Regions from separate parts of the Vibrio sp. 378 genome, predicted to be linked through region 2. Evidence: predicted binding sites of a transcription regulator. Region 2 holds the regulator's gene; each other region holds the start of a gene.

Region 1 (4,291 bases), on a different contig from region 2:
CCCTTTTCTGACATGCATCAAAACGGTGCTAACCTGAAGGAGGTGGTATGCAACGCAGAGGTTTTGAAAAGCATGTGCTAATGTGCTTATTAGTGAAAAGTCTACTACAAGAATCGAGCCATAGAATATCTCCTTAAAAATCAAGGAGGTTAAAATTTCACTGTAAGACAACTGCACCATATTAGTGAAGCGCTAAATAGCCCGTGCATCAAATTGGCGCAAAATTGTAGAAAGGAGAAGTCAACAAGTATGGATTTACAATGTAAAGTGGCGACAAAACAAGAAGATAAATAGGGTTTTCTAGCTTAATAACTATCGCCAAACAAGGCTTAGGGTTAGCGTCTTAACTCTAAAGGCCTAAAACAGGCGCGTTGATGTAAGGCAGGAGAGCTTTGTATCAACGATTCAAGAGTAGAAGGCCTGAGACAACTCTTTTCACAGTTGTTGAGAGTGAGTGGATAGGTAAGTAGACCACTCACTCAATGAATATGCTCACTTCACTGATAGCGATACGTTATCACTACACTAAGAGAGACCGACGATATTTCCTTCATCATCAAGATCTAAGTTCATAAATGCGGGTTTATCAGGTAAGCCTGGCATCGTCATCACGGTACCAGATAATGCATAAACGAATCCTGCACCCGCACACAAGCGCAGCTCGCGGATTGGGACGGTAAAACCAGTTGGTGCCCCTTTGACTGCGGAGTCCGTGGTTATAGATAGTGGTGTCTTCGCGATGCAAACCGCTAAGTTGTTAAAGCCTAATTGCTCAAAATGTTTGAGCTGTTCAGTCGCGATAGGAGTCATTTCTATATTGGTTGCTCCATAGCCCGCTTCACATACTGCCATGAGCTTTTCGAGTAATGATTGCTCTTTGTTGTATAACGGACAAAACTCTACAGGCGTGGTACACGCATCAATAACATGTTGAGCTAGTTCCGTTGCGCCTTGTCCGCCTTGCGAAAAAGCGGTGCTGATGGCTACTTTAACTTCGGGATTAAATTGGTGAATCAGATCTTCAAGAGCTTTAAGCTCTTTCACACAATCTTGTGGAAACTGGTTAATGGCAACGACAGCAGGTAAACCGTATTTATGAACGTTATTTATGTGCCATTTTAAATTTTCAAACCCAGCCTCCAATGCTGCTTGGTCCGGATTAAAAATGGAATCTGGAATAGCCATACCTGGTCGTAAATCGTAGTGTCCGGAATTCGCTTTGAGGCCGCGTAATGTTGCTACGATCACTACACAGTCCGGGGCTTTGTTGGCGGCAGCAGCTTTAATGTTACACGCTTTCTCAAATCCCATATCCGAACCAAAACCGGCTTCAGTTACCGTGTAACCTGACAGTTTTAGCGCAATATCGTCCGCGATAATGGATGAATTTCCATGGGCGATGTTTGCAAATGGACCTGCATGGATCAACGTAGGAACACCTTCTAGAGTTTGCATCAGTGTTGGTGCAATCGCCTCTTTTAGTGTTACTGCCATTGCTCCTGCAACTTGTAGATCTTCCGTAGTGACGGGGTTTCCGTTCAAATCGTACGCTACGACAATTTTCCCAATACGTTGACGTAAATCTTTTAAATCTTTGGCTAGTGCAATGATAGCCATTAACTCAGAAGCGGCTGAAATATCGAACCCTTCGTCACGCTCGAAACCATTGATGGTTTTTCCTGCATCATTGAGGCCAATTTTGACTTTACGTAGTGCACGATCATTATGGTCCATCACTCGTTTCCAAGTAATACTTGCCGTGTCGATTTTAAGTGCTCTTAACCCGGTGCGTGATTCAAAGGCATCATAACCCTCGCGTTGCTCATGGAACAAGCGAGCGTCAAGAGCGGCTGAAGCAAGGTTGTGCGCCGCTGTCACTGCGTGAATGTCACCAGTAAGGTGTAAGTTTAACTCTTCCATTGGAGCTACTTGAGAATAACCGCCGCCCGCTGCGCCACCTTTAATACCGAAGACGGGTCCCATCGAAGGTTGCCTTATACATGCAATAACAGATTGATTAAGCTTTGCTAAACCTTGCGCCAGTCCTATCGTCGTAACGGTTTTTCCTTCGCCAAGAGGAGTCGGCGTGATCGCAGTGACGAGTACAAGTTTACCGTCATCATTTGCTTTGAGTCGTTCCAAACATTTTGGGTGGACTTTGGCTTTGTGCTTCCCGTGAGTGTCATACTCTTCGGGCAATAGTCCTACTTTTTCCGCGATAACATCAATAGAAGAAAGTGGTGTGTTTCGGCAAATTTCGATATCTGACTGCATGGAGAATCCCCAAAGTGGCACACAGGTAGCGTTGAAAAACTACCTGAGTTATAACGAGTATTATTGTGAGGCAAAGGTCTGCTTTGTGATGGTACTGTTTCGGTTAGGCTTGTAAAGAGTTTACTGCTTCGTATTGTGCGACATACTAACGAAATCTACTCGTTATAGTGCTAGATAAAAACAAAAAGGCCACCAAATGGTGACCTTGATATATTTTTAGCTTTAAAGCTGTCGTTTTAACGATCCCAATAAGTCTCTTCTAAGCTATCTTCTCGTTCAGGAAGCGCTCGCGATAGGCGAGGAGAGTGCTGCGTCAACACTTCATAGCTTACTCGGTTTGCGTATTTACAAATCTGAGAAAGTGAGGAGTAGGTTAAGCATCGTACTTCGTGCTTTTCTGAGTTAGGCACTTCTTTTTGGTGAAAAGAGTTTGCTGCCATGTCATGCAGTAAGGCTGAAAGGGCTGCATCACCTGCACCGTTAGTGTTCTTAATCTCTAATGGTCCACCAAGGTAAGGGCCGATGTGAGAGTAGACCTTCATTGGGTTTTGACAGTCTTCTTTACGCATCGCACGACTAAACTCGTACTGGTTAAAGGCTTCGAGGGAGCTTTCAAGGATGTCGTGTGTGGTTTCTCGTTTTACTTTCTCGTCGGTGTAACCAGCCATGTACAGACCATTTGGTCCTGCTGTACAAAGTACGAGATCAACCCACTCAAGTGCTTTATCAGCAGCTGCTAGCGGCTCTGTTTCACCTGTTAGCGCCGCACCTTCTTCTTCATTCATAGCGACAACAGAAATGTTTTCGCGAATGTATTCTTGCCACCACTGTGCGTTGCCTTCGATAACGTACTTCGTCCCTAACGTAAGTACAACAGGGACATCGTGCTTCTTAGCAAAGTCGATTGCTCTTTGTACCGCTTTAGGCATTGGATCTTCTTCTTTACCACGCATTAGGTAAGAAGAAACAACCAGGGCTGATGCTTTCTCAAAGATCTCTTCAGGAATGCTTTCCGGAAGTAGTTGATTCATATGACCTTCGTTGATAGCAAATGTACGCTCACCGTCTTGAGAAATTAGGGTGTAGCAGCGACCAATAGGGCCATCTACCGTTTGTAAATGGTTAAGGTTCATGCGTGAAGACGTACGGCAAAGGTAGCGATAAGCAAAAGAACCGACTTGAATGTTCTTAGACATCACACCGAGCAAAACGGATTTGCTATCGGCTAAAACTGAGTAGTTGTGAAGAGTATTGCCAATCGTGTCACCTGGGTATTGGTGTGTGATCAGGCCTTGCTCAACCAGTTCTTCGTAAAGAGCATCTGCTTTGCTTTCTTCAAGAACGAGCGAATGTCCTTTACTCAGGTTGTATTTCTCTAAAAACGCGTCATCTACACGTGCTTCGATATCTACAATGGTTTGACCGACACCAACAATAGTTGGGCGATATAGCTTAGGTGCCTGTCGGATTTGGTTTACTAATGGATCTCGAGCGTGAGTTGGGAAGTAGTGTTTAGATTTACGCTGACCAGGAAACTTCATGCTTGTTCTTGAGTGAGAAAAAAAAGAGGCGGGATTGTATCACAAAAAAATGAAAATCGTGGCGATTTATTACAAAGAAGTCTGCTCGCTGAAAAAATCAGCGAGCTGAGTAAATAGCAACCAAAGCAGCTGCAATTTATGACGCTTGTCGTATTGCAATGGGTTGTTTTTTAAACTTGTTGCTCAGCAGCGCCCGGAAAGAGCCTGCTCCGCGCTAACTAAATTTACCCGCGTTACTTTTTCACTTCAGTTGGCTCAACGTAAGCTTTGGTACCCCAAAGTGGGACTGTCGAAAGGCTATGCTTAAAACTACCATCGGTCTCTTTTGTTGTATAAGACAAGTAGAGTAAGGTTTGGTTATCGGCATCATAAATACGGCGAACCTTCATTGTTTTGAAGAAAATGCTTTTTGACTTCTTAAATACAATTTCACCGGACTTACTCTTATCTATTTTTGCAATCATTTCCGGTGTGAT
Region 2 (4,291 bases):
CGGCTGCTCAAGAAGGCCAGTGTTGCCCCCATAGTGCTAGCGAAAGAAACCAGTAGCAAGCTTGTCCAAAAACCAAATAAGGCTGCACCAAGTAAGGTGACTACTGCCGCTCCTGGGATAGAAAAAGCGGTAATTGCAATGTAGGTAAAAAAGTAAATCGCAGCCGAGAATACAAAATTCTGATCGAGGTATGTAGTTAGTGCTTCTTGTTGGGCTTTTGCATTCTCTAAGGTTAAATACTGGCCAAAGTTAATACCTAAAAAGACGATAGCCGCTAGTAGGATGAGACCTAATATCAGTTTCTTATTCATAATTTTGATTCCAATTTGGGATATATGTAATAAGACAGTAGGAAAACCGAAAAAATTTCACAAAAAAACCGCAGATTAGACTGCGGTTTTACAAGATAGTTTTTAGGTCGACTTTTATTGGAGGCCGTTCATCAACTCATCTCGGCGAGCTTGAGGTACCACACTCCAATGAGTGCCGTTGATAGCACCTTCTAGTGCCCATAGCAACTCAATGTTGACGGTTGCAGAGTGCGTATCTCTTATCGCTTTATAGGCGTTAAGCGCACCTTCCTCTTCAAGCTTCTCTACGGATTCGATGCCGGCTTTTTTTAGCATGCGCTCGGTAGCCAGTCGTAAGTTAGGCAAATCTTTCAAACGGTTAGGCTTTGTACTTGCTTGCTGTTCTTTCTCAAGCTTTGCCTTTTTCAATGATTGATTCGCTACTTCGATTAAGCGTTCGCTTGATTCCCATAAATCGCTGGAAATAGCGTAGTACTTTGTAACGACTGGGAAGCCACGTTTTTTATAAACGTAAGGCTTTAGCCCTTGTTTCTCGAAGTCAGATGAAGTTTTTTGGTCTGCTCTGATATGAAGCTGATTGTTTACCACTAGTGCAAACATTGTTTCATCAGCGAATAGTCCGAAGCCACCAAACATTGAGCGCGACTTGATATTACCAAGTGCCTCAAATAGCTTCATAGAGTCTTTGAGTATCGGTTTATCCATGTTTTGTTATCTCGGTGTAATTAATATTACGCCACCAAAAGTCAGGTCCGAGAGAGTAGCAAACATGCGTAAAAACAATGTCATTACAGAGTAAAGTCATTGCTTACACACTTGCCATCGGTAACCCCGCTACCTTCCATATCGTAATATGGTTCAGGCCGGAGGCTTTGCGTCCCACTCTTTCGAATGGTTTGCCCTGTGCGTGACACAATGAGCATACTTCTTATATTGAATTAACATCACGGTTTAGCGTTAAAAGTGTGATTTCGGTTCAATAAAAATGATAGATTGAATGCTCTATTTTGCATATGGAAAGGTGCAAATTGGCCTTTGAAAAGGAGTTCTTAATATATATTACATTTATATAAAACAGGGAGTTAACGTTAGTCAATTGTTATTAGAGTGGTGTGAAGTATTAGAGAATGCTTAATTTTTCCAAAAAAATAAGCGCCCCTGTAGAGCGCTTATTTAACACGGTTAAATACAGTGAAATTTAGTTCATTTTTTTCACAGTATTTCGAATTACAAGCTCAGGTTGCATTTCGAAAATTCGTTTTTCGTGTTCTTTATCTTTGATACGCTCAAGTAGAATTTCGAATGCATTTTTACCAACACGACGTTTAGGTTGGTGGATAGTCGTTAGCGGTGGAGAGAAGTATTCCGCAAGCTCGATGTTGTCGTAGCCGATCACTGAAATATCTTCAGGAATTTTGATCCCGTTTTGTTGCAAGCGGCTCATTAGGCCTAGAGCCATTGTGTCGTTAAAACAGAATACCGCCGTCGGGCGCTTGTCCATTGCGGTAATTTTATCTGCAACTAATACGGCCGTATCACATTCAAAGTTACCTTCAAGGATCCAGTCTTCATTTACAGCTAGGTTCGCTTCGCTCATTGCGCGACGGAAACCTGCAATGCGCTCTTGGCAAGCAAGCTTTTCAAAATGACCGCTTAGACAAGCGATATCCGTATGACCATTGTCAATCAGATGTTTGGTTGCAATGTAGCCACCTTCTTCTGAGTTATCCATGATCTTGTCTGCTTGTGAGCTCTCTGGGCCCCAATCCATGACCACTTTAGGAATGTCCGCATGACGGTCAAGCATCTCTTTTAGTTCTTCGGTTAAGTCAGAACACATCACTAGGATGCCATCAACGCGCTTTTCAGCCAGCATACGAATGTAATCGCGTTGTTTTTCGTAAATCCCGCCTGTGTTACATAAAATCAGAGTATAGCCTTGGCGGTAACAGTAGCTCTCAACGCCATCAATCACTTCTGAGAAAAATAGGTTAGTTGATTGAGTTACTAACATGCCAATCGTACGAGTTGAGTTGCATTTTAGGCTGCGTGCAACGGCACTTGGCGCGTAATTCAGCTCGTCAACGGCTTTCATTACTTTTTCTTGCGTTGCTTCTGCAACGAAACGCGTTTTATTGATAACGTGCGAAACTGTCGTAGTGGAAACGCCGGCTAAGCGAGCAACGTCTTTTATCGTGGCCATAAATGGTGTCCTGTATCGAGCTACTGAAATATGTCGTATTGGATGTACCTGATGCTCTAATGGTTTCACACCTAGCAATCTAAAATTGGCGCTAAGTGTCTCGGCAGCGGTTGATCCAAGTGCGACAAAAGGGTGCGTAGCAGCATCGGTCGATGAATTTTATCTTTTTCTATCTGATGAGAAATTGCCATCAACCTGTTAAGAAAACACAAAAACCGCTATATTTCAGCGGTTTACATATAAATCATATTTAATCGTTTGCGCTCACATTTTAGCCCTATGTGGACTGACTAGCAATGTTTTCAGCAAGAGATTTGTGTATTTGAAGTCACATTTTGACTGCTAAATAACCAAGCGTCTTTGCGCTAAGTTAAGGCAAACGAATATTATACCCAAGTTACTTACAATCGGTCACTTTCAGGCACACAGGAAGCCCGATAGGCAGGCTCCCTAAAAATAGGCGGCAATTATTCACCAAGAAGGTAGGCGCTGTCTAGTTTACAAAATGCAACTAATAGTTTCGCGACACTTGAGTAAAATCCAAATTCATCGAATTTTTTACATTTGTCTGAAAACTGAGGTAACCAAGACATCAATTGTTGCTGGATAAAGTCGTTTTGTTTAACGAAGGCTTCTTCCATGTGTTTTTCTTGTTCAAGCTCGTTTGAGCGGATAATCATGTTCCCGAGAAAGTCGAGCTCAACGGCTAAGTGATCCGCAGGTTCCTTTAGGTTTTCGTCTACTTGAACGCCAAATTCAGCCATCAACTTTTCCATTTCCTCAGCTGGCTTGTCATTCAGTAAACCTGATTCACCAATGTACATGGATGCGTAAGGAAGAGCGCCGTATTTTTCTGTCTTCAAAAACAGTTCACAAAAGTCAGCTGCAAGCTCTAGTTGTGCATCTTCACGATCTTGTAACCGATTCAATGCATCAACTAGGCTATCAACGGCTGGTTTTAGCGACTCATTTTCACCTAAACCTGCGAGAAAACTGCGAATTTCAACACTGTGATAGGCTTCCAATTCTTTCTCTGTTAGTTCTTTTGCGAACAAGCTCGAAAACCACCAGTAAATTTCAGCGCGTTTTTCATTAAAAGCTTTCACTTCTTGCATTTTGGGCTCCTGAATGATGCTTCAAGTCATGCATCACAAAGTCAATTAGGGATATCCCCTAAGTGTAATCAATTAAAATGAATAGCAGTAACTATAATTGTTATGTTTTATGGTCAAAAATGACCGCTTATTAATAGCAATGGGCAAGCTTGTTTTGAATCAATAAAAACGCTAAATCTTGCGTTTTAATGTATCTATGACTAGAAATGTTACTAGTTATGAATAGAATACGTCTTGGATAATAAGAAGACAGAAAAGTGGTGTAAATGAGCTATCACGTATTAGTCGTAGAAGATGATGTTGTAACTCGTAGTAAGCTTGCGGGATATTTCCAAAATGAGGGCTACCAAGTCAGCGAAGCAGAGAGTGGCGCAGAAATGCGTGAAGTTTTGCAAGCGGGCGATGTAGACCTGATCATGCTGGATATTAACCTGCCTGGTGAAGACGGCCTGATGCTTACTCGTGAGTTACGTAGCCAATCGGATATTGGTATCATATTAGTAACAGGACGCACGGATAGCATTGATAAAATCGTAGGCCTAGAAATGGGTGCTGACGATTATGTGACAAAACCTTTTGAACTGAGAGAGCTGTTAGTTCGCGTTAAAAACTTGCTGTGGCGTATTTCAGCAGCGCGCAGTGGCAGCTCGAAAGCGAATGAA
Region 3 (4,291 bases), 260 kb from region 2:
TGCAACATTTCGATATGCTACTCGCTAATGCCCTCCCTATCATTGCTAGCGCAGTTGGAGGCTCACTCATTGTACTAGTCAGCCTCGCTTGGCTGCTGGACTACTTGCTAAAGGAGAAGCACTGATATGTGGTTAGTTGTTACCATTGCGGTTTTTCTTGTCGCGCGCCAAATCGCAATCAAAGTGAATAATCCTCTAGCAAATCCTTTGCTGATCAGTATTGCAGTGCTCATTCCTTTGCTTACTTACTTAAATGTACCGTTTGAAACGTATTATGCGGATAACGAAGGGATCAGTTTTTTACTTCAACCAGCCGTAGTTGCTCTGGCTTACCCGCTATATGAACAACTACCACAGATTAAAGCAAACTGGCGAATCATCACTTTTGCTTGCACAGTAGGCAGTGTGATGTCGATGATGACAACCACCTTGATCGCAGTCGCTTTCAAAGCAGATATCAGTTTAATCGCAAGTCTAGTGGGTAAATCCGTCACTACGCCAATAGCAATGGAAATTTCGAGTCACCTCGGTGGTGAAGCTGCCGTTGCGGCGATCTTGGTTCTGATTGTTGGTTTATTGGGCGCGATTTTGGCATACCCAATTTACAACTTAATTGGAATTAAACACCCGATTGCACGTGGTCTGACAATGGGTACAGTCTCTCATGCCTTAGGCACCGCTACTTGTGCAGAGAAACAGCCCATAGATGCCGCGTTCTCATCACTCGCATTGGTTTTATGTGGGATCATAACTTCTATTTTGGCTCCAAGTTTTTTTGCTTTGGCGGTCTGGCTATATCAATAGTTAAGCGCTCTCGGTCTGCCCTCCTTCCGGCAGGCCGTAGCCTTTCCGTTTCTTACTTATCCCTTTTCAAAACCCTATCTTATCTATCAAACTCACCCAGTAATATCGTGAAGGGACTTGACTGAGATATACATTCATAGCATGAGCATTCTAGGTGCTACCACTCGCTCTAGATTACGTAGGTATAAAGTAGCGTAGCGGTAAAAGTCGCGTTAGTAACATACTCCTGCTCCTTGGTCATATGAATATATACTGATATGGTTAATTGTGAGACGGAGATAACGCTTCACACCTGTGCAATCGAATACATGTGTGAGCTCACTCTAATTATGTAACAGAATTATCAATTGCATTATTTATCGTGATCTAACGCACGGAACATTTCTATCTTTCACATAGAATAACTGTCCATGCAATAACAAGGATTCAACATGAAAAGTCGCATTGAACAGGCGCTAGCAGGCGCTCCAGAAGCACTTTCCAAACAACTTGCTCCTATCATCCAAGCTGATGATTTTGATGCTACGCTTTCAGTTCAACAATTTGAGCAGTTGCTTTCAGCTACCGGTCTATCAGACAAAGAGCTTCGTGTTGCGCTACTTCCTTTTGCCGCAGCGTACTCCTATGCTCCCCTTTCTGACTTTTATGTCGGCGCTATCGTTCGTGGTCTTTCAGGTCGCCTTTACTTCGGTGCCAACATGGAATTCTTTGGTGTACAGTTGGGTCAAACGGTTCACGCAGAGCAGTCTGCGATTAGCCATGCTTGGATGAAAGGCGAACGTGGTGTTAAGGATATCACTATCAACTTCAGCCCATGTGGTCACTGCCGCCAGTTCATGAATGAGTTATCTACCGCAAACGAGCTTAAAATCCAGCTCCCAGAACGCGAAGAAAAGTCACTTCATGAATACCTGCCTGAAGCCTTTGGACCAAATGATCTCGGTATCGAGTCCGGCTTAATGGCAGAAGTTAAACACCAATTCTCATGTGATGATGAAGACGCACTCATCCAAACTGCAGTTGAAGCGATGAACATGAGCCACTCTCCATACACCAACAACTTGAGTGGTTTAGCATTAGAGATGACTAGCGGTCGTGTATTCCAAGGCGCTTATGCAGAAAATGCAGCGTTTAATCCTAGCTTGCCACCGCTACAAGTTGCGCTAATCCAAGTTTTACTTGCGGGTGAAACCTTTGACAGCATCAAAGCCGCTGCATTGGTAGAGAACTCAGAAGGTAAGATCAGTCATTTAGCCGATACGCAATCAACGTTGGAAGCGTTGAATCCAGATATTCCGCTTAGTTTTGTCAACGTATAAACGACAAATTCAACAAAAAGCTCTACAACATGTAGAGCTTTTTTATTACCTAAAAACCAAAAGCAAACGTTTGCTTTGTCATAAAACTTCAGTATGATCTCCTGCAATTTCTGTCTCATCACTCTATTTTGTAAGGGAACACTATGTTTGGCACTGCAACTAGCGCAAATGCTACCCGTGTATTACTTTTAGGCTCTGGCGAACTCGGTAAAGAAGTCGCCATTGAATGCCAGAGACTTGGTTTAGAAGTGATTGCTTGTGATCGCTATGCCAATGCTCCAGCGATGCAAGTCGCTCACCGTAGTTATGTTATCGACATGTTAGATGGGAACGCCTTAGAAGAAGTTATTACGAAGGAACAACCTACTTACGTCGTACCAGAAATTGAAGCCATCGCAACCGGCAAACTGGTAGAGCTTGAAGAAAAAGGACTGAATGTTGTTCCAACCGCTAAGGCAACCAGGCTAACAATGAATCGTGAAGGTATCCGACGTTTGGCAGCAGAAGAACTGGAATTGACGACTTCACCTTATCGTTTTGCAGATAACTTTGAAGACTTCAAAGCCGCGGTTGAACATGTGGGTATTCCGTGCGTGGTGAAGCCAGTGATGAGCTCTTCCGGTAAAGGGCAAAGTGTTATCAAGACCGAAGACGACGTTACAAAAGCATGGGATTACGCTCAGGAAGGCGGACGTACGGGTGCAGGTCGCGTTATCGTGGAAGGTTTTATCGACTTCGATTACGAAATCACTTTATTGACCATCAGAGCCGTTGACGGTGTGCATTTCTGTGCTCCAATTGGTCATCGTCAGGAAGATGGCGACTACCGCGAATCATGGCAACCGCAAGCTATGTCAGAAAACGCAGTAAAAGCAGCTGAATACACGGCTGAGAAAGTGGTAAACGCGCTCGGTGGCTACGGCATCTTTGGTGTAGAGCTGTTTGTCAAAGGCGATAAAGTCATTTTCAATGAGGTCTCTCCTCGCCCTCACGATACGGGTATGGTTACAATGATTTCGCAGGAAATGTCTGAGTTTGCTCTCCACGTGCGCGCGTTTACCGGAATGCCAATTAATAATATTGTGCAATATGGCCCATCTGCGTCTGCTGTTATTCTTGGACAAGGAACTTCCACAAACATTCGCTTTGAAAACCTAAGCAAAGCTTTAGCTCAACCTCAAACACAAGTTCGTCTATTCGGTAAGCCAGAAATCGATGGCCGCCGCCGTTTAGGTGTTGTCCTTACGCGACGAAAAACCACCGAAGAAGCCGTTCAAGATGCTGTTGAAAGTGCTTCAAAAGTGAATATCATTTATTAAATACGAACCACTCATACAAAAATAGCGCAGCTCAAATTGCTGCGCTATTTCGTGTTCCAAACCGAAGAGAGCCTATTCACTCTCGATTAAGTACACTTCTTCAGAGAAGCGACTTAAGCCTTTTTTCACAATTTTAGGATGATTCTCGTCAGCTTCATCTACGTTCAAACAAGTAACTTTGTAACCTGAAAATAACTGCTCAATCTCTTCGACCGGCACGCTAAATGGAGGCCCCGCCATCTCTTCTTGAGGATAGTTGAGTGTAACAAGCAAAATACGACCGCCTGGGTTCAGCAGTTGCTTGAGACGCTCTACATACTCCTCTCGCATATCTTGCGGTAAAGCAACCAACGCGGCGCGATCATAAATGATATCGGCTTGAGATAGTGGTGCAGTGAAAAAGTCCCCAGTATAAATAGAGAGCTCATCAAATTGATAAAGCTCGTGCTTGCCATTAAGAGGCGTTACCGTTGGCGTGTAAAAATGTTCAGCAAAAAAGGCACGCACAGCAATATGGCTTAGCTCAACACCTTCAACCGAATCATGCTTCATCGCTAGCCAAATCAAGTCTTCTGACTTTCCACATAAAGGAACTAACACTTTATCTTCACGCTTTGGATTAGTGTGTTTCCAATATACTGGTAATAGCGGGTTTACATCTTCCAAGTGAAATCCGATCTGATTGCTGGCCCATTTGTTATGCCAAAATTCTTGGTCTCTCATTTTACTTTCTACTTGTCGGCTGTTTTCATTTTGAGAGGTAAGACTAACGTTTTTTTTCAATTTGTCTATGCCGTTCATCTTTGGTTAATACTGCGGTGATAGGATGTAATCGGTCTCATAGGAGAC

What was found. Region 2 encodes PurR, which represses purine synthesis genes. Its sites were predicted from a motif close to TNANGNAAACGTTTNCNTNA; they were not measured.
Region 1: the regulator PurR is predicted to act here: its motif matches at 2,341-2,360, upstream of R7Q48_RS03175 (formate--tetrahydrofolate ligase).
Region 3: the regulator PurR is predicted to act here: its motif matches at 2,182-2,201, upstream of purT (formate-dependent phosphoribosylglycinamide formyltransferase).

Annotation. Positions count from the first base shown of each region.
Region 1 covers NZ_JAWOUO010000001.1:738,274-742,564, forward strand. The annotation lists gene R7Q48_RS03175 (formate--tetrahydrofolate ligase) at 526-2,274, opposite strand; gene R7Q48_RS03180 (inosine/guanosine kinase) at 2,511-3,815, opposite strand; gene R7Q48_RS03185 (CreA family protein) at 4,049-4,291, opposite strand, start outside.
Region 2 covers NZ_JAWOUO010000004.1:95,027-99,317, forward strand. The annotation lists gene R7Q48_RS09205 (TVP38/TMEM64 family protein) at 1-311, opposite strand, end outside; gene R7Q48_RS09210 (TfoX/Sxy family DNA transformation protein) at 426-1,016, opposite strand; cyclic di-GMP riboswitch class I at 1,133-1,222, opposite strand; gene purR (HTH-type transcriptional repressor PurR) at 1,510-2,514, opposite strand; gene torD (molecular chaperone TorD) at 2,982-3,629, opposite strand; gene torR (two-component system response regulator TorR) at 3,896-4,291, shown strand, end outside.
Region 3 covers NZ_JAWOUO010000004.1:358,070-362,360, reverse strand. The annotation lists gene R7Q48_RS10385 (CidA/LrgA family protein) at 1-125, shown strand, start outside; gene R7Q48_RS10380 (LrgB family protein) at 127-804, shown strand; gene cdd (cytidine deaminase) at 1,236-2,123, shown strand; gene purT (formate-dependent phosphoribosylglycinamide formyltransferase) at 2,267-3,442, shown strand; gene R7Q48_RS10365 (thiopurine S-methyltransferase) at 3,515-4,165, opposite strand.